4 regions of the Microbispora sitophila genome follow, and region 4 is predicted to be linked to each of the others. Evidence: predicted binding sites of a transcription regulator. Region 4 holds the regulator's gene; each other region holds the start of a gene.
The links. The regulator LexA, encoded in region 4, represses DNA repair genes until DNA is damaged. The targets are predictions, from matches to a motif close to TCGAACANNTGTTCGA.
Positions count from the first base shown of each region.

Region 1 (4,638 bases), on a different contig from region 4:
AGCCCGGCGGAGGACACGGACCGGGCGACGCGCCCGATACCGGACGCTCTCGCCCCCCTGCTCGACCGGCCGGACGTCACCGGCTGGGCACGGCTCCACGCGGAGGAGTCGGCGACCACGCTGCGCAACGAAGAAGGGCGGATGCTGCTGACCGACGGGCCGTTCATCGACAGCAAGGAGTATCTCGCCGGCCTGATCCTGATCGAGGCCGACGATCTCGACGGGGCACTCGCCACCGCTGCGGAACTGCTCCAGGTGACCAGACCCGGCACCGCGATCGAGGTGCGGCCCATCCTCGGCGGACGCCTCCGTGGCGCTTGACGCCGTCTTCCGCGACCAGTGGGGTCGCGTGCTGGCCACACTGGTCGGGATCCTCGGCGACATAGAACTGGCCGAGGACGCGGCCGCCGAAGCGTTCGCCGTCGCCGCCGAACGCTGGCCACGCGACGGGGAACCGGCCAACCCCACCGGCTGGCTCATCACCACCGCGCGCAACCGCGCCATCGACCACCTGCGCCGCCGGCAGGTCCTGGCCGACAAGACGAAGTTGCTCACCCGCGACATCGAGACGGGGTCACAGCCACCGGAGGCACCCATGGATGACGCCGCCATCCCGGACGAGCGACTGGAGCTGATCTTCACCTGCTGTCACCCGGCGCTCGCCCTCGAGGCGCAGGTGGCGCTCACCCTGCGCACCCTCGGCGGCCTGTCCACCGACGAGATCGCGCTGGCGTTCCTCGTCCCATTCGAGACCATGAGCAAGCGGCTGACCAGGGCCAAACACAAGATCCGCGACGCGGGCATCCGGTTCGCCGTGCCGCCCGATCACCAGTTGCCCGACCGGCTGGCGGCCGTCCTCGCCGTGGTCTATCTGATCTTCAACCAGGGCTGGGGCGGCGGCCGCGTCGACCTTACCGCGGAAGCGATCCACCTCGGCCGGGCGCTCGCCGGCCTGATGCCTGACGAACCTGAAGTACTCGCGCTGCTGGCGCTGATGCTGCTGCACGACGCGCGCAAAGCGGCCCGCCTGCGCGACGGGCGGATCGTCCCCCTCGACGACCAGGACCGTACTCTGTGGGACACGCGGCAGATCGACGAGGGCCTGGCGCTGTTGCGGCGGGCCATGGCACGAGGCCGCCCCGGGCCCTACCTGGTCCAAGCGGCCATCGCCGACCTGCACCTGCATGAGCCCCGCGACTGGCGGCAGATCGCCGCGCTGTACCAGACGCTCGCCCGGCAGACCCGTTCTTCGATCGTCGAAATGAACCGGGCCATCGCCGTGGCCGAGATCGACGGGCCCGAAGCCGGCCTGGCCATCCTCGACCGCCTCGACCTCGGCCACTACCGGTACTTCCACGCCACCCGCGCAGAGTTCCTGCGTCGCGCCGGCCGCGCCGCCGAGGCTCACCACGCCTACCGCCGGGCGCTCGACCTCGCGCAGACCGAGCCGGAACGGCGCTTCCTCGCCGAGCGGCTGGGCGAGACCGCGCCCTCCGTCCGGACAGAACCCGGCAGCGCCGGCTCATGACGGGCTCGGCACCGGCCTGGTCGGCGAGGTCCTGAACGCGGCTACACCGGGAGAGCCGCGGCGTCGTGCCGCAGGGCCATGACCAGCAAGGTCGCGATCAACGTGGCGATGAGCAGCCAGCTCACCGCGATGATCACGGTGGAGCGGCCCGGCCGGCGACGGCCCGCACCCCGCCCCTGCCGCCCGCGCCCCGCACGGTGGTTGAACGACTCGAGCCTGGCCGCAAGCTTCGGGTCCTCGTCGGTGAGGTGCCGCTCGATCATCGCCAGCATCCGCTCTTCGTCCTGCGACCAGGCCATCGCGCAACACTCCCAGAACGCAAGGTATGTGCCGACGTTCTGCCCAACGATGAAGATCGTTAGCCGTTTCCAGGGCCGCGATTTACGACGCGTTGCACGTTGCGATCTCCATCGAACCTCTGTTCTAATCAGAGAGTGCGGTGGGACGGGCTGCGCCTCGACGTGGGCATGGACACAGGGGACGGCGGGCAAGACGGCGGGCGGGGCGAGACGACGCCCCTGTTCGCCCGGTCGGCCGTGACGCGGACCTTCGACACCCCGGAGTTCCGGGGCGTGACGTTCTACGAGATCCACGCGCGGTCGATCATCAATCGGGTCCCCTCGGCCAGCCGGGTCCCGTTCGAATGGACGATCAATCCCTACCGGGGCTGCACCCATGCGTGCACGTACTGCTTCGCCCGCAGGACGCACGAATACCTCGACCTGGACTCCGGCCGCGACTTCGACTCGAAGATCATCGTGAAGGTCAACGCCCCCGACCTCGTACGCAGGGAGCTGGCGGCGCCTCGATGGGGCGGGCACCCCATCGCGATGGGGACCAACGTCGACTGCTACCAGCGGGCCGAGGGCCGCTACCAGCTGATGCCGGGCATCCTCGCGGCCCTGCGGGACGCCCGCAACCCGTTCTCGATCCTCACCAAGGGCTCGCTGATCCTGCGCGACCTCGACCTGCTCGCCGAGGCGGCCGAGGTGACCGACGTCAGCACCGCCGTTTCGGTCGGATTCACGGACGAGTCGCTGTGGCGGGCCGTCGAGCCCGGCACCCCGTCACCGCGCAAGCGGCTGGAGGTGTGCGCCACGCTGAACGAGCACGGCATCCCGTGCGGCGTGCTCATGGCGCCGATCCTCCCCTATCTCTGCGACTCCCCGCGGGCGCTGGAGACCACCGTGCGCCGCATCGCCGAGACCGGCGCGACGCACGTCACACCGATCGTGCTCCACCTGCGGCCGGGCGCGCGCGAGTGGTTCATGGCCTGGCTGTCGCGCGAGCATCCCCGGCTCGTCCCCCGCTATCTGGAGCTGTACGGCCGGGGCGCCTACGCCCCCAAGGCATACCAGGAACGGATCAGCCAGGCCGTGCGCACGCTCGCCCGCGAGCACGGCATCGGCCGGTCGGCCCCGCGCGGGGGCGAAGCAGCAGGAGCGCGCGGCGATCGAGCAGCAGAGGCGCGCGGCGCCGGTGTTGGGCAGCGGCCCGGCGAGCGGCCGGTCCCCCCGCCCGCACCGGCCGCGACGCCCGAACAGCTCACGCTCCTTTAGGTAGCGGCCTTCCATCCGCAGGATTCCCGTGCAACCGGCCGCGCGGACCGCCACACGTCACGTACCCGGATCGGCGGGGGCGGCCCTGGCCGGGCCCGTCAGGTGCCGCCGGCCGGCGAGGGCGCGGTGAAGGCGCCGGCGGCTGCGGCGAGGGCGGCGGTTCTGGCCGCCTGGCCGGGCAGGCCGGGGTCGGGTGGTGTGCGGAGAAGCACCAGGTGGTGGTACACGGGTGCGGTGGCGGCGATGAGCAGTGGCCGGGCGTCGGTGTGCGGGGGGAGTTCGGCGCGCCGGATGGCCCGGTCGACGATGATCTCGCAGCGGACGTAGCGGTCCTCCCAGAGCCGCCGTTGGGCGTGCTCGGCCTTGTCGGAGCGGAACGAGGCGGCGATCAGGGCCGACACGATCGGCGGCTGTGCGGTCAGCGCGTCCTGGATCTCACGGTTCAGCGCCGCCAGGTCGCCCTCCAGGGAGCCGGTGTCCGGGGGTTGCCAGGCGTCGTCACTGGCCGCGTCCAGGACGTCGGCGAGCAGCCCTCCGACATCTCCCCAGCGCCGGTACACCGTCGCACGGTGCACACCCGCGCGGGCGGCGACGGCGTCCATGCTGAGCCCGTCATAACCGCGTTCCCCGAGCTCCGCGAGGACCGCGTCGAGCACCTGCCTGCGGATACGGGCGGTACGGCCGCCGGGGCGGCGCCTGGACGGCGGCACGGGGCCGGAACCCTCGGGTTGTGGCGCTGAAGGAGTCATCGCTGGCGGTCCGGTTGCTCGGTGGGACGGCGTCGTGGCAGTATCTTAATGCATCAACTGTCGCAATAATGGAGTCGTCGATGCTCTCCCGAAGCGCTCGCCCGGCCGTGCGGCCTCTGACGGCCGCCCTGTCCCCGAGTGCTTCCGAGCGCCCGAATGCCCGCACAGATCACCGCTCTTGCCGTCGCCACGTCCTTCGCCCGCAGGCTCGCCCGTGACTCGGTGACCTGTTCGCTCATCGCGGGTCGGGATCGCCCGTGAGAACGAACTCGGCAAGACATCCCGCCGCGCCTGCCGCCCGGCTCTCGGCGCCGGTCGGCCGGCTCCTGTGGACTGCGCAGTCTCTCGCCCTGGCGCGCAAGCTCGGCGAGCCGTCAGAGGTCCTCAACGCCTGACGCGCCCAGGCCCGCGAACACCCCCTTGAAAGGAAACGACCGGTGATGCCGACCGTGCCCGCCGACCCGACCGTGCTGCATCCGATGCCCGAGCAGCCGCGGGTGGTGCTGCTCAAACCGCTGATCACCTCACCGCTGATCGAGGTCGGCGAGTTCTCCTACTACGACGACCCGGACGAGCCGACCGCCTTCGAGACCCGCAACGTGCTGTACCACTACGGGCCGGAGAAACTGGTCATCGGGAAGTTCTGCGCGCTGGGCGAGGGCGTGCGGTTCATCATGAACGGCGCCAACCATCGCATGGACGGCCCCTCGACGTTCCCCTTCCCGATCATGGGCGGCTCCTGGACGGAGCACTTCGACCTCGTCACCGGCCTGCCCGCACGGGGCGACACCGTGGTCGGCAA
Region 1 is NZ_JADBGC010000016.1:171,655-176,292, reverse strand. It holds gene IL992_RS28320 (YciI family protein) at 1-321, shown strand, start outside; gene IL992_RS28315 (RNA polymerase sigma factor) at 311-1,528, shown strand; gene IL992_RS28310 (DUF3040 domain-containing protein) at 1,570-1,827, opposite strand; gene IL992_RS28305 (Rv2578c family radical SAM protein) at 1,963-3,087, shown strand; gene IL992_RS28300 (TetR/AcrR family transcriptional regulator) at 3,186-3,797, opposite strand; gene IL992_RS28295 (CatB-related O-acetyltransferase) at 4,277-4,638, shown strand, end outside.
Region 1: the regulator LexA is predicted to act here: its motif matches at 1,939-1,954, upstream of IL992_RS28305 (Rv2578c family radical SAM protein).

Region 2 (4,638 bases), on a different contig from region 4:
GCCACGCAGTGTATGCGAGCCCGCTGAAGCCCGGCAACGAACCCACGGCCCGGCGGGCAGGAAAGTTCCCGTTTCATGGGCTTCGCAATCGGTCTGTTACCTCTTTGCCCCAGTTTCCGCTTCCAGCTGCCGCGGCCGGCACTCAGGACCCGTCGAAGAGCGTCGGCACCGCCACCGAGCCGACCGCGTCAGGAGGCGGAGTCAGGCCGAGATGCGCCCAGGCGGCGGCGGTGGCGACGCGGCCCCTCGGGGTGCGGGCCAGCAGCCCCTGCCGCACCAAGAAGGGCTCGGCCACGACCTCGACGGTCTCCGGCTCCTCCCCCACGGCCACGGCGAGCGTCGACAGGCCCACCGGGCCGCCGCCGAACTTGCGCAGCAGCGCGTCGAGCACGGCACGGTCGAGCCGGTCCAGCCCCTCGGCGTCGACCTCGTACAGGTTGAGCGCCGCCGCCGCGATCTCACGGGTGATCACGCCCTCCGCGCGGACCTCGGCGAAGTCGCGCACCCGCCGGAGCAGGCGGTTGGCGATGCGAGGCGTGCCGCGCGAGCGGCGAGCGATCTCGTGGGCGCCCTCGTCCGGCAACTCCACCGACAGCAGCCGCGCGGAGCGCCGCAGCACCTGCTCGAGCTCGGCGACCTCGTAGAAGTCCATGTGGGCGGTGAAGCCGAACCTGTCGCGCAGCGGCGCGGGCAGCAGCCCCGCCCGGGTGGTGGCCCCGACCAGCGTGAACGGGGCGATGTCGAGGGGGATCGAGGTGGCGCCTGGGCCCTTGCCGACGACGATGTCCACCCGGAAGTCCTCCATGGCGAGGTAGAGCATCTCCTCGGCCGGGCGGGCCATGCGGTGGATCTCGTCGATGAACAGGACCTCGCCCTCGGTCAGCGTGGACAGGATCGCGGCGAGATCGCCCGCGCGCTCCAGCGCCGGGCCCGAGGTCATCCGCAGCGGCGCGCCGAGCTCCGAGGCGATGATCATCGCGAGCGTCGTCTTGCCGAGCCCGGGGCCGCCGCTCATCAGGACGTGGTCGGGCGGGCGGTTGCGGCGCAGGGCGCTCTCCAGCACCAGCGACAGCTGCTCGCGCACCCGGCCCTGGCCGATGAACTCGTCCAGGCGCCGGGGACGCAGCGCGGCCTCGATCGCCCGCTCGTCGCCCTCGGGTTCCGGCGACACGAGATCCCGCTCGAAGCTCACTCGACACCATCCGCTCGGCCTGCCGGGACCCGTCCGCTTCCCGGTGAAAATTTCATCGAACCATCAGCCCGCCGCGCGCCCCGCACGGGGCGAGGCGCGGCCCGTCACGAGGTCACCGCACGCTCAGCGCCCGCAGGGCGGACTTGAGCAGCGACGCCACCTGGGGGCTGCGGCCGGCCGCGACCTCCGCCTCGGCCTCCGCGGTGACCGCCGCGAGCGCCTCGTCGGCGTCCCTGGACGAGTAGCCGAGCCCGACCAGTCCCGCGTGGACCTGGTCGCGCCAGACGGGCGCCGCCGCCGCGCCGTTCAGCGCGGCGTCGACGGCCGCCGCCGGGGCGCCGAGCTTGTCCTTGAGTTCAAGCACGATGCGCTGCGCGCCCTTCTGGCCGATGCCAGGCACCATCGTCAGGGCCTTGATGTCGGCGCTCGCCACCGCGACCCGCAGCGCGTTGGGCGCGTGGACCGCGAGCATGGCCAGGGCCAGGCGCGGCCCGACCCCGCTGGCCGTCTGGAGCAGTTCGAAGACCGTGCGCTCGTCGTCGGAGGCGAAGCCGTACAGCGTGAGCGAATCCTCGCGGACCACGAGCGAGGTGGACAGCCGGGCGGGTTCGCCGACCCGCAGCCCGGCCAGGGTGCCCGGGGTGCAGTGGACGAGCATCCCGACGCCGCCCACCTCGACCACGGCGCTGTCGGCCCCGATCGCCGCCACCTGCCCCGCAACGGATGCGATCACCGCGTGTTCCCTCCCCGGTCCGGACGCCCGGCCGCGACTTCGCCGGGCCTCACAGTCCTACCAGAGCTCGCGGGGCCCGCACCCCCGGAACGGGCCCGGGCCAGGGCGTCGGCTAGGCGGTGCTGCACGCCGCCGCGCCAGACGTGACAGATGGCGAGGGCGAGCGCGTCGGCCGCGTCCGCGGGCTTGGGCATGGCGTCGAGCCGCAGCAGCCGGGTGACCATCGTGCCGACCTGCTTCTTGTCGGCGTTGCCGTTGCCCGTGATGGCGGCCTTGACCTCGCTCGGCGTGTGCAGCGCGACCGGCAGCCCCCGCCGGGCGGCGCAGACGATCGCGACGGCCGACGCCTGGGCCGTCCCCATGACCGTACGGACGTTGTGCTGGGCGAAGACCCGTTCGACGGCGACCGCGTCGGGCCTGATCTCGTCGAGCCAGCGCTCGATCTCCGCCTCGATGACGACCAGCCGGGACCCGATGTCGTCGTCGGCCGGGGTGCGGACCACCCCGACCGACAGCAGGCTCAGCGGCGCGCCCGGACGGCCCTCCACGGCGCCGAGACCGCACCGCGTCAGCCCCGGGTCCACGCCCATCACCCGCAGTTGGGGCAACCGCACCGGCACGCCTCCCTGATCCCGGCGGCGCGGCCACCGCGCGGCCGCCACTGCGCCGAACATCTGTTCGGTCGGTCACTCTATCGCGATCAGCGGCCGCGCGGGTGCGTCAGAAGTAGTCGATCATGTACGCGGTGCAGCCGAACGCGGCGTCCAGCGCGTCGTCGGCGTCGGGAGAGCCGCCGGTCAGCAGGCCGGCACGGCGGAGCGTGGCCGTGGGCACGCCGGCGAACAGCGCGGACATCCCGCCGATCGTGAGCCGCGTCGCGTCCCCGGAAGGCGCGTCCCGCCGGGTCACGGAGCCGGAGCCGCCGTCCACCCGCAGCAGCCAGTCGCCCGCGTTGCCCGGGCGCCGGGAGTCGGTCACCTCGACGGGGGTCTCGACGCGGACCCCGGCGGGGAAGCCGCGCCCCTCGACCGCGGCGGGCAGGTCGATCAGCCGGAACATCCACCGGGTCTGGGTGACCTCGTCCTTCGACCGCTCCCGCAGCATCCAGAGCACCGGGTCGGCCGGGTCGGCGCAGGCGGTCACCGACCTCGCGACGGACGAGGCGCTGCCGACCATCGACCACAGGGCCCGGGCCGTCGCCTCCGACCCCGCCAGCAGGTTGTCGACCTCGATGTTCCCGTCGCTCCACCGGTAGACGACGAACCCGTCCTCGGCCAGGTAGCAGAAGTCGTCGTCGTCCTCCAGCCACAGCCGCCAGGTCCGCTCGTCGAAGCACAGCGGCCCGCTCGCGCGCGTGGCGGCGTGCAGCCTGCCGATCAGGGCCACGAGCTCGGCCGCGTCGGCGGGACCCATCCGGCGCAGCTTGACCGCGCCGGCCGCGCCGCCGGGGCCGTCCAGCGTGCGCAGCGCCTCGGAGGGCAGGGTGATCCGCTGGAGCACGCCGGCGTGCTCGTAGCCCGCGCTCCGGTACAGCGGCGTGGTGGCCGGGTAGAGCGCGGAGACCGCGTGGCCGAGCTCCGCGCAGCGCTCGATCACCGCGTCCATGAGCGCCCGGCCCACTCCCCTGCCGCGGTCCTCCGGCGCCACCGTCACGCTCGCCACGCCGCCCATGGACAGCGGGCGGCCGTGCCACCACTGGACGTACGGGTTGACCCTGGCCGCGCCGAGGAGACGGGAGCCGTCGAAGGCGCCCAGGAAACGGCCTTCGGGCAGCATCGGGGAGACGAGCTTGCGCCAGGTCTCGGCGGCGCCGCCGGACAAGGGGCCGAAGGCGCGCCTGCGGTTGTCGAGGACGGCGTCCAGGTCGTCGCTCGTGAGATGACGGATTTCCACAACCGGCCAAGCTATGCGGGCCCCGGCGGCCTGTGCCACCGGTTTTCCGCCCCCCTGCCCGGCTCCGGAGTCAGGCCTCGACCTTCTCCATGACCTCGTCGCTCACGTCGAAGTTCGCCCAGACGTTCTGCACGTCGTCGCTGTCCTCGAGCGCGTCGATGAGCTTGAAGACCTTGCGGGCGCCCTCCTCGTCGAGGGGGACGTTGAGCGTGGGGACGAAGCTCATCTCGGCCGACTCGTAGTCGATGCCCGCGTCCTGCAGCGCCTTGCGCACGGGGATCAGGTCGGAGGCCTCGCAGACCACCTCGAAGTTCTCGCCGAGGTCGTTGACCTCCTCGGCCCCCGCGTCGAGGACGGCCATGAGCACGTCGTCCTCGGTCAGCGACCCCTTGGGGACGATCACGACGCCCTTGCGGTTGAACATGTACGACACCGAGCCGGGGTCGGCGAGCGAACCGCCGTTGCGGGTCAGCGCCACGCGCACCTCGGACGCCGCGCGGTTGCGGTTGTCGGTGAGGCACTCGATGAGGACCGCGACGCCGCCCGGGGCGTAGCCCTCGTACATGATCGTCTGCCAGTCGGCGCCGCCGGCCTCGAGGCCGCCGCCGCGCTTGCGGGCCCGCTCGATGTTGTCGATCGGGACCGAGTTCTTCCTGGCCTTGGTGATGGCGTCGAACAGCGTGGGGTTGCCGTCCGGGTCGGGCCCGCCGGTCCTGGCCGCGACCTCGATGTTCTTGATGAGCTTGGCGAAAAGCTTGCCGCGCTTGGAGTCCAGCGCCGCCTTCTTGTGCTTCGTCGTCGCCCATTTGGAGTGGCCGGA
Region 2 is NZ_JADBGC010000021.1:53,741-58,378, forward strand. It holds gene ruvB (Holliday junction branch migration DNA helicase RuvB) at 143-1,192, opposite strand; gene ruvA (Holliday junction branch migration protein RuvA) at 1,305-1,925, opposite strand; gene ruvC (crossover junction endodeoxyribonuclease RuvC) at 1,922-2,524, opposite strand; gene IL992_RS48585 (GNAT family N-acetyltransferase) at 2,646-3,818, opposite strand; gene IL992_RS32515 (YebC/PmpR family DNA-binding transcriptional regulator) at 3,889-4,638, opposite strand, start outside.
Region 2: the regulator LexA is predicted to act here: its motif matches at 2,592-2,607, upstream of ruvC (crossover junction endodeoxyribonuclease RuvC).

Region 3 (4,638 bases), on a different contig from region 4:
TCCTCACTGCGGTCGAGATTAAGCGTCAGAGAGGTAACGAGCAAGCAAAGATGCCCTGTCAAGTGACTTTTGTGTGGTGCTATGGCTCACTCGAAGGTATCCGGAAGCCCATCTGACGGACTGCCTTCGGCCTCGATCGCCTCTCGGACCACACGGAAGGCGAGTCCCGGCGAGTAGCCCTTGCGGGCCAGCATGCCGACCAATCTTCGCATCCGTGCCTGCGGTTCCACCCCGCGGGTGGCGGCCAGCTTCCGATCCACCAGCCTGCGCGCGGTCTCGGCCTCCTCGTCCGGATCGAGCCGCCCGACGGCGTCCTTGACCGTCTCCTCGGCCACGCCGCGCTGTCGCAGCTCCTGGGCGAGCGCACGGCGGGCGAGCCCGCGACCGCTGTGCCGGGAGCTCACCCACGCGGCGGCGAACGCCTCGTCGTCGATGAGCCCGACCTCGGAGAACCGCTCCAGCACGGCGTTCGCCGCCTCCTCGGGCACGTCCCGCTTGCGCAGGGCGTCCGCGAGCTGGGCCCGGGTCTTGGGCGCCATCGTCAGTAGCCGCAGGCAGATCGCTCTCGCCACCGCCTCGGGATCGGCCGGCGGTCCCTCGCCCGCCGCGGTGCCCTCCTGCGGCCCGTCGGGAAGCCACCCGCCGGACCGCTTACGCTCTCGCCGGCCTCTCCGGGCTTCCTGGTCTGTCCGCGTTTCCCGCTCTCCCAGCCCCGCCCGGTCTCCCAGCGCTTCCCAGTCCGTCAGCGCATCCCGGTTTCCCAGCGCATCCTGGTCTCCCAGCGCTTCCCGGTCTCTCAGGCCTGCCCGGTCTCCCCGCCGACGGCCACGTCCCCGGCGGCGCCGTCCGGCCACATCGGCCTCCGAACCCGCTTCCGCCCGCACGGTCTCCGCGCGCCCCGTCTCCGCCCGCACGGTCTCCACCCGCCCGGCCTCCGCACGCCGAATCTCCGCGCGCAGGGCGGCGATCGTCGCGGACGCGTCCTCAATCGGCCCGTGCGGCTCTTCCGGCCCCCAGGGTCCCGAGTTCCAGTGCCCCGGCCCGATCTCGTCGTCCGGGCCGGGGGCCTCCGCGCGCCTCATGCCTGCGCTCAGACGTCACCCGGCTTGGGCGCGCTGGCCGCCTTGCTGCCCCGGCCGGACGTGGGGGCGGGCGGCGCCGCCGGAGCGGCGGGGGGCTCGCTCGGCGAGTCGAGCCGCGGCCCGACACCGAGCTTCTCCTTGATCTTCTTCTCGATCTCGTTGGCGATGTCGGGGTTGTTCTTCAGGAAGTTGCGGGCGTTCTCCTTGCCCTGCCCGAGCTGGTCGCCCTCGTACGTGTACCAGGCGCCGGCCTTGCGCACGAACCCGTGCTCGACGCCCATGTCGATCAGCCCGCCCTCGCGGGAGATGCCCATGCCGTACAGGATGTCGAAGTCGGCCTGGCGGAAGGGCGGGGCCATCTTGTTCTTGACGACCTTCACCCGGGTCCGGTTGCCGACCGGCTCGGTGCCGTCCTTGAGCGTCTCGATCCTGCGCACGTCGAGCCGCACCGACGCGTAGAACTTCAGCGCCTTACCACCCGTGGTGGTCTCGGGGCTTCCGAACATGACGCCGATCTTCTCGCGGAGCTGGTTGATGAAGATGGCGGTCGTGCGGGTCTGGTTCAGGGCGCCGGCGACCTTGCGCAGGGCCTGCGACATGAGGCGGGCCTGGAGGCCGACGTGGCTGTCGCCCATCTCGCCCTCGATCTCGGCCTTCGGCACGAGGGCCGCCACCGAGTCGATCACGATGATGTCGACGGCGCCGGAGCGGATCAGCATGTCCGCGATCTCCAGCGCCTGCTCACCGGTGTCCGGCTGGGAGACGAGCAACGCGTCGACGTCGACGCCCAGCTTCTTGGCGTACTCGGGGTCGAGGGCGTGCTCGGCGTCGATGAACGCGGCGATGCCGCCGCCCCTCTGGGCGTTGGCCACGGCGTGCAGGGCGACGGTCGTCTTACCGGAGGACTCGGGGCCGTACACCTCGACGATCCTGCCGCGGGGGAAGCCGCCGATGCCGAGGGCGACGTCGAGAGCGATGGAACCGGTGGGGATGACCTCGATCGGGGCACGCGCGTCGTCTCCGAGACGCATGACGCTGCCCTTGCCGAACTGCCGCTCGATTTGCGCGAGGGCGGTCTCAAGGGCCTTCTCGCGGTCGTTGATTGCCATTGGGTGCCCCCTGAAGGGTGGTCGTCTGCTCGGTCACCGAAAAGCTACGGGGTGCCACCGACATTTTCCGGAGCTTCCCGCAGCCCGCCCCGGAAGGCGGGCCGGGAGCCTGTCGCGCCCCGGCGACCTGACGGCGCGCACCCCGGCGGCGACCAGTCCAATATAGCCGAACGACTGTTCGATCACATGCCGAACCGCCGCCGAGCCCGCCGCCAAACGGCGTCCCGACCGCGCCGTTACATTCCCGGGCGTTACTCTGCCATGGTTGCCAGCGCGCTGACCTGGGACGATCCTTGTAGCAAAGCTGGATCTCCCCGCTGGAGGGGCCACGTGACGGGCACCGGCGACTACAGCGGACAGCGCCTGGCCCGCCTTGAGGCGCTCGCGGCGCGGCTCCCCGAGCACGGTCTCTCCGCGCGACTGCTCGGCACGGACGATCCGGTTTTGTCCGTATGGCACCCGGGCACCGGCAGGCAGACGATCGTCTTCGCGACGCCCGCCAAGGAAGGCTGGATGTTCCTGTGGGCACCGGGCGGCCAGGAGAGCGCCGACGACCCCGGCCGTGCGGCCGAACTGATCCGTCGGACGCTTTCCCGGCACCCCTGATCCTCGCGGCGGCGCCCCGCCCGTCAGCGAACGACTTCGCCCAGCTTGACTCGCGCGCCGGTGCGGAGCACCGCCCTCCGGTAGACGCGGGCCGCGCCCAGCAGGACGGCCACCACGGCCACGACCATGAGCGCTCCGGCGATGAGGATCTCCCCCAGCGGCACGTCGACGGCCGCCGTACGTACGGGCATGACCATCGAGGAGAACGGCGGCACGAACGACAGCACGCGCGCGACCGTGCCCGTCGGCTCGACGGCGGCGAAGTAGGCCGTCAGATAGGTGAGCATCATGAGCATGGTCATCGGCGTCAGGACGGTGTTGAGCTCCTCCTGCCGCGACACCAGGGAGCCGAAGGCGGCGGCGAGCGCCGAGAAGAAGGCGTAGCCCAGCACGAACCAGACGACCGCGCTGACCACGATGCCTCCCATCCCGGGCGGCAGGTCGGCCGTGAAGCCGGTCGCGAAGGACGCCGCCAGACCGGCGGCGATGACCACGACGAGGTTGACCAGGCCCAGCGAGCCCAGCCCCACGATCTTGCCGCCCAGGAGCTGCCAGGGGCGCACCGAGGTGAGCAGGATCTCCACGATGCGGCTGCCCTTCTCCTCCACCACGCCCATGGCGACGAACATCGAGGAGTAGATGAGCAGGAAGAACAGCACCATCACGATCAGCGTGGCGATGCCGGTGCGCACGCCCTGGTAGCGGGCGTCCGCGCCGACCGACTCCACCGTCAGCGGCGAGATCGTGAGGCCGGCCGCCTTGATCTGGGCGTCGCGGTGGGCGCTCTCCAGGACCAGCCCGAGCCGCTGGTCGAGTTCGCCGTTCGCGAGGACCTTGTCCCCGTTGATCAGGGCTGCGTCGAGGTCGCCGTCGATCACGGCCTTCCGCGCGGCCGCCTCGTCCGGCCACCGGGAGTACGCGAGCTGGGCCGCGGCCGGGGGCGCGTCGCCCACGACGCCCACGTCGTAGGTGTCGTCGCCGCCGAGGACCTTGGGCAGGAACGCCAGCGCGGCCACCAGGACGGCGCTGACCGCCAGACTGATCAGGTACGACTTCGTCCTGACGCGCGTGCGGATCTCCCGCTGGGCCACCAGCCACAGGCCGTTCATGCCACCGCCTCCCTGAAGATCTCGGCCAGCGTCGGCTGCCTGCGACCGAAGTGCTCCACCCTGCCCGCCCCGATCGCCGTACGCAGGATGTCCTGGTCGTCGCCCTCCTCGCACAGCAGGACGTCGCGGTCGCCCTCGCGGGTCAGCTCGCCGGGCAGGCCGTCGGCCCAGCCGGGCGCGGCGTCCCTGACCACGACCCGCAGCACCCCGCGGCCCTCCCGCTCGCGCAGCTCGCCGACCGGCCCGTACGCCACCATGCGGCCCGCCGAGATGATGCCCACCGAGTCGCAGAGCTGTTCGACCAGGTCGAGCTGGTGGCTGGAGAAGATCACCGGCACGCCCGCGGCGGCGCGGTCCTTGAGCACCTCCGCGAGCGCGTCGACCGCCAGCGGGTCGAGGCCCGAGAACGGCTCGTCGAGGATCAGCACCGCCGGCTCGTGGACGAGCGCGACGGCGAGCTGCACCCGCTGCTGGTTGCCGAGCGACAGCGCCTCCACGGCGTCGTCGCGCCGCTCGACCAGGCCGAGCCGTTCGACCAGGGCGGCGGTGGCCGAGCGCGCGGCGGCCGGGGCGAGCCCGTGGAGCCTGCCGAAGTATTCGATCTGCTCGGCGACCTTCATCTTCTGGTAGAGGCCGCGCTCCTCCGGCATGTAGCCGAACGTGCGGCGGTCGTCGTACGTCACCGGGCGGCCGTCGAGGCGCACCTCGCCGGCGTCGCCGTCGAGCACGCCC
Region 3 is NZ_JADBGC010000006.1:211,037-215,674, forward strand. It holds gene IL992_RS48915 (regulatory protein RecX) at 87-1,082, opposite strand; gene recA (recombinase RecA) at 1,091-2,191, opposite strand; gene IL992_RS13110 (hypothetical protein) at 2,522-2,797, shown strand; gene IL992_RS13115 (ABC transporter permease) at 2,821-3,906, opposite strand; gene IL992_RS13120 (ABC transporter ATP-binding protein) at 3,903-4,638, opposite strand, start outside.
Region 3: the regulator LexA is predicted to act here: its motif matches at 2,358-2,373, upstream of recA (recombinase RecA).

Region 4 (4,638 bases):
ACACGTACTCCAACCCCGACCTGATCGGCCTGTCCCCGCTGCAGATCCTCGACAAGGTCGTGGACTACGCGGGCCAGAAGGGCATGCGGATAATCCTCGACCGGCACCGCCCGACCAGCGCGGGCCAGACGGCGTTGTGGTACACCTCGGGCGTCCCCGAGTCCACCTGGATCAGCGACTGGAAGTCGCTGGCCCAGCACTACGCCGGCAACACCACCGTCATCGGGGCCGACCTGCACAACGAGCCGCACGCCGACGGCACCAACCCGAACGCCACCGGCTCCTGCTGGGGCTGTGGCGACGAGTCGCGTGACTGGCGCCTGGCGGCCGAGCGCGCGGGCAACGCCATCCTGTCCGTGCAGCCCAACTGGCTGATCTTCGTGGAGGGCGTGAGCTGCCCGAGCGGCGGCCTGTCCAACGTCTGGGACAACGACACCAGCAACGACGAGGACTGCGGCTGGTGGGGCGGCAACCTCACCAAGGCCGGGCAGTACCCGGTGCGGCTGAACGTGGCCAACCGGCTCGTCTACTCGCCCCACGAGTACGCCACGTCGGTCTACCACCAGGCGTGGTTCGACGACCCGTCGTACCCGGCCAACATGCCGGCCGTCTGGGACAAGTACTGGGGCTACCTGTACAAGCAGAACATCGCGCCGATCATGGTCGGCGAGTTCGGCACCACGCTGGCCAGCAACATCGACAAGATCTGGCTCCAGGAGCTCATGAAGTACATGGGCAGCGGGGTGAACGGCATGTCGTTCACCTACTGGTCGTGGAACCCCAACTCGGGTGACACGGGCGGCATCCTGAAGGACGACTGGGCGACGGTCGACCAGGCCAAGCAGAGCATCATCTCGCCCTACCTGATCCCGCCCACGGGCGGCAACCCGACGCCGCCGGTGTCGCCCTCGGCCTCGCCGAGCGTGTCCCCGTCGGTCTCGCCGTCGGCGTCTCCCTCCGCGTCGCCGTCCGCGTCCCCTTCGTCGCCGGGCGGGAAGACGTGCACCGCCACATACAAGGTCGCCAACCAGTATCCCGGCGGCTTCCAGGGCGAGGTCACGGTCAAGGCGGGGTCGTCCGCCATCTCGGGCTGGACCGTGAAGTGGGCCTTCCCGAACGGCCAGAGCATCAGCCAGCTCTGGAGCGGCACGCTCAGCGCGAGCGGAGCCAACGTCACGGTGACGAACCTGTCCTACAACGGCGCGCTGGGCGCCGGGGCCTCGACCACGTTCGGCTTCAACGGCACCTGGTCGGGCACCAACGGCGTCCCGTCGCCGGTGAGCTGCACCGCCTCCTGACGGCGAACCGAACACGGCACAGCAGCACAAGCCCGGCGCTCACGAGAGCGCCGGGCTTGTCCCCTGTGCGGCGTCCGGAACCGGCGGACGGTTACAGCTTGCGCAGGACGGCCGTGACCTTGCCGAGCACGGTGGCCTCGTCACCGGGGATCGGCTCGTAGTTGGGGTTGTGCGGCACCAGCCACACGTGCCCGTCCTTGCGCTTGAACGTCTTCACGGTGGCCTCGCCGTCGATCATGGCGGCCACGATGTCGCCGTTGTCGGCGACCGGCTGCTGCCGCACCACGACCCAGTCGCCGTCGGCGATGGCGGCCTCGATCATCGAGTCACCGGAGACCTGGAGCAGGAACAGCGTGCCCTCGCCCACGAGCTGCTTGGGCAGCGCGAACACGTCCTCGATGCTCTGCTCGGCGAGGATGGGACCACCGGCCGCGATGCGGCCGACCAGCGGCACGTAGGCCGCGGTGGGCCGGTTGAACCCGGCCTCCTCCTCGGAGGTGGCGTCCGGGTCCACCCACAGCACCGGCTCGCCCGGCAGCCGGACCTCCAGGGCCCGGGGCCGATGCGGGTCACGCCGGAGGTAGCCCTTACGCTGGAGCGCCGTGAGCTGGTGCGACACGCTGGAGGTGCTGGTCAGCTGGACCGCTTCCCCGATCTCCCGCATGGACGGCGGATAGCCGCGCTGCTGGACCGAGTCGCGGATCACCTCGAGGATCTTCCGCTGCCTGGGGGTGAGGCCAAGCGAGTCGCGCCTGCGAACCGCGAGGTCGCTGACGCCATCCGCTTGCTCACTTCGGTCACTCACGATGCCACCTCTCAATCCGTGTTCCTCATGTCGCACAGAGCGACCGTACCGCGATTCAAGATCACCGTCAAACAATTGTTCGATATCCAGCGAAATCGCCGATCTCGCCGTCCATCCACCTCATCGTACGGGAGTTCGATCGATCCCGTGTTCGATTTACCCGATCTTCTCTGGGCGCTGTACGCCCAGGTCAGAAGCCGTACGGAAATGGGCCGGGAAAAGCGCGTAAAGGGCGTATTCCGCGACCCGCGGGGCAGGTGATGCGGCGGTGACTGGAGGTGCGACACGCGCGCCGAACAGGCACTTCCCCTCCCGTGGCCGGTTCGACTTGCGTTCAAGGTCGGGCACTCCTACGGTTGGACCACAACATCTAGTAGTCACAGCGGTGTAAGTTCACCACACCTTGTGTTCGGGATGTGCGTTCAGGGAGGCGATGAAGTGCACTGTCCGTTCTGTCGCCACCCGGACACCCGGGTCGTGGACAGCCGTGCGGCCGAAGACGGGGCGGCGATTCGCCGCCGGCGCACCTGTCCCGAGTGCGGGCGCAGGTTCACCACCCAGGAGACCGTGCTGCTGATGGTGAGCAAGCGCAGCGGAGTCACCGAGCCGTTCTCCCGGGAGAAGGTCATCGCCGGCGTGCGGCGGGCCTGCCAGGGACGCCCGGTCAGCGAGGACTCCCTCGCCCAGCTCGGGCAGCGCGTCGAGGAGAGCATCCGGGGCACCGGCGCGGCCGAGATCGCCTCCCACGAGGTGGGCCTGGCCATCCTGGGTCCGCTCCGCGACCTCGACGAGGTGGCTTACCTGCGCTTCGCGTCGGTCTACCGGGGATTCGAGACGCTGGCCGACTTCGAGGCGGAGATCGAGCGGCTCAGGGCGGCCAGAGGCGACCGGGAGCCGATCGAGGAGTGAGCGCCTCCCGGGAGACCGGGACGGGGCGAAGGCGGCGGCACGGCGCGGGTGCGGTGGCCGCGGCGCGACGATGAGGTTGTAACGAGCGTGGTCCGAAAGAGGGGCTCCACCGGCCCCTGGGAGGGGGAAATCATGACGGAGACCGTGAGCGGAACCGTATCGGGCGCGGGGGGCCGGGCGGGCAAGCGCCCGCGCAAGGGCTTGAAGATGAAGCGCGTCTTCACCACCCCGGGTGTCCACCCGTACGACGAGGTCCGCTGGGAGCGGCGCGACGTCGTGATGACGAACTGGCGGGACGGCTCGGTCAACTTCGAGCAGCACGGCGTGGAGTTCCCGGACTTCTGGTCGGTCAACGCGGCCAACATCGTCACCACCAAGTACTTCCGCGGGGCCGTGGGCACCCCGCAGCGCGAGTCGAGCCTCAAGCAGCTCGTCGACCGGGTCGTGGGCGTCTACACCAGGACCGGCGTCGAGAACGGCTACTTCGCCTCCGAGGAGGACGCGGAGATCTTCGACCACGAGCTCAAGCACGCGCTGATCCACCAGATCTTCAGCTTCAACTCCCCGGTGTGGTTCAACGTCGGCACCCGCTCGCCCCAGCAGGTGAGCGCCTGCTTCATCCTGGCCGTGGACGACACGATGGAGTCGATCCTCGACTGGTACAAGGAAGAGGGCGTGATCTTCAAGGGCGGCTCCGGCTCCGGGGTCAACCTCTCCCGCATCCGCTCCTCCAAGGAGCTCCTGTCCAGCGGCGGCACGGCCAGCGGCCCGGTCTCCTTCATGCGCGGCGCCGACGCCTCCGCCGGCACCATCAAGTCGGGCGGCGCCACCCGCAGGGCGGCCAAGATGGTCGTCCTCGACGTGGACCACCCCGACATCGAGGAGTTCATCGAGACCAAGGCGCGCGAGGAGGACAAGATCCGCGCGCTGCGCGACGCCGGGTTCGACATGGACCTCGGCGGCAAGGACATCGTCTCCGTCCAGTACCAGAACGCCAACAACTCGGTGCGGGTCTCCGACGAGTTCATGCGCGCGGTCGAGGCCGGCGGGAAGTTCGGCCTGCGGGCCCGGCTGACCGGCGAGGTCATCGAGGAGGTCGAGGCCCGGTCGCTGTTCCGCAAGATGGCCCAGGCCGCCTGGGAGTGCGCCGACCCCGGCGTGCAGTACGACGACACGATCAACGACTGGCACACCTGCCCGGAGACCGGGCGTATCACGGCCAGCAACCCCTGCTCGGAGTATGTCCACCTGGACAACTCCTCGTGCAACCTCGCGTCGATCAACCTGCTGAAGTTCCTGCGTGACGACGACAGCTTCGACGTCGCGACCTTCGTGAAGGTCACCGAGCTGATCATCACCGCGATGGACATCTCGATCACCTTCGCCGACTTCCCGACGCAGAAGATCGCCGAAACCACCCGGGCGTACCGCCAGCTCGGCATCGGCTACGCCAACCTGGGCGCGCTGCTGATGGCGACCGGCCACGCGTACGACTCCGACGGCGGCCGGGCCATCGCGGCCGGGATCACCTCGCTGATGACCGCCGTGTCCTACCGCCGCTCGGCCGAGCTCGCCGGGATCGTCGGCCCGTACGACGGCTACCAGCGCAACGCCGAGCCGCACAAG
Region 4 is NZ_JADBGC010000014.1:144,544-149,181, reverse strand. It holds gene IL992_RS25630 (cellulase family glycosylhydrolase) at 1-1,298, shown strand, start outside; gene lexA (transcriptional repressor LexA) at 1,390-2,106, opposite strand; gene nrdR (transcriptional regulator NrdR) at 2,542-3,012, shown strand; gene IL992_RS25615 (vitamin B12-dependent ribonucleotide reductase) at 3,145-4,638, shown strand, end outside.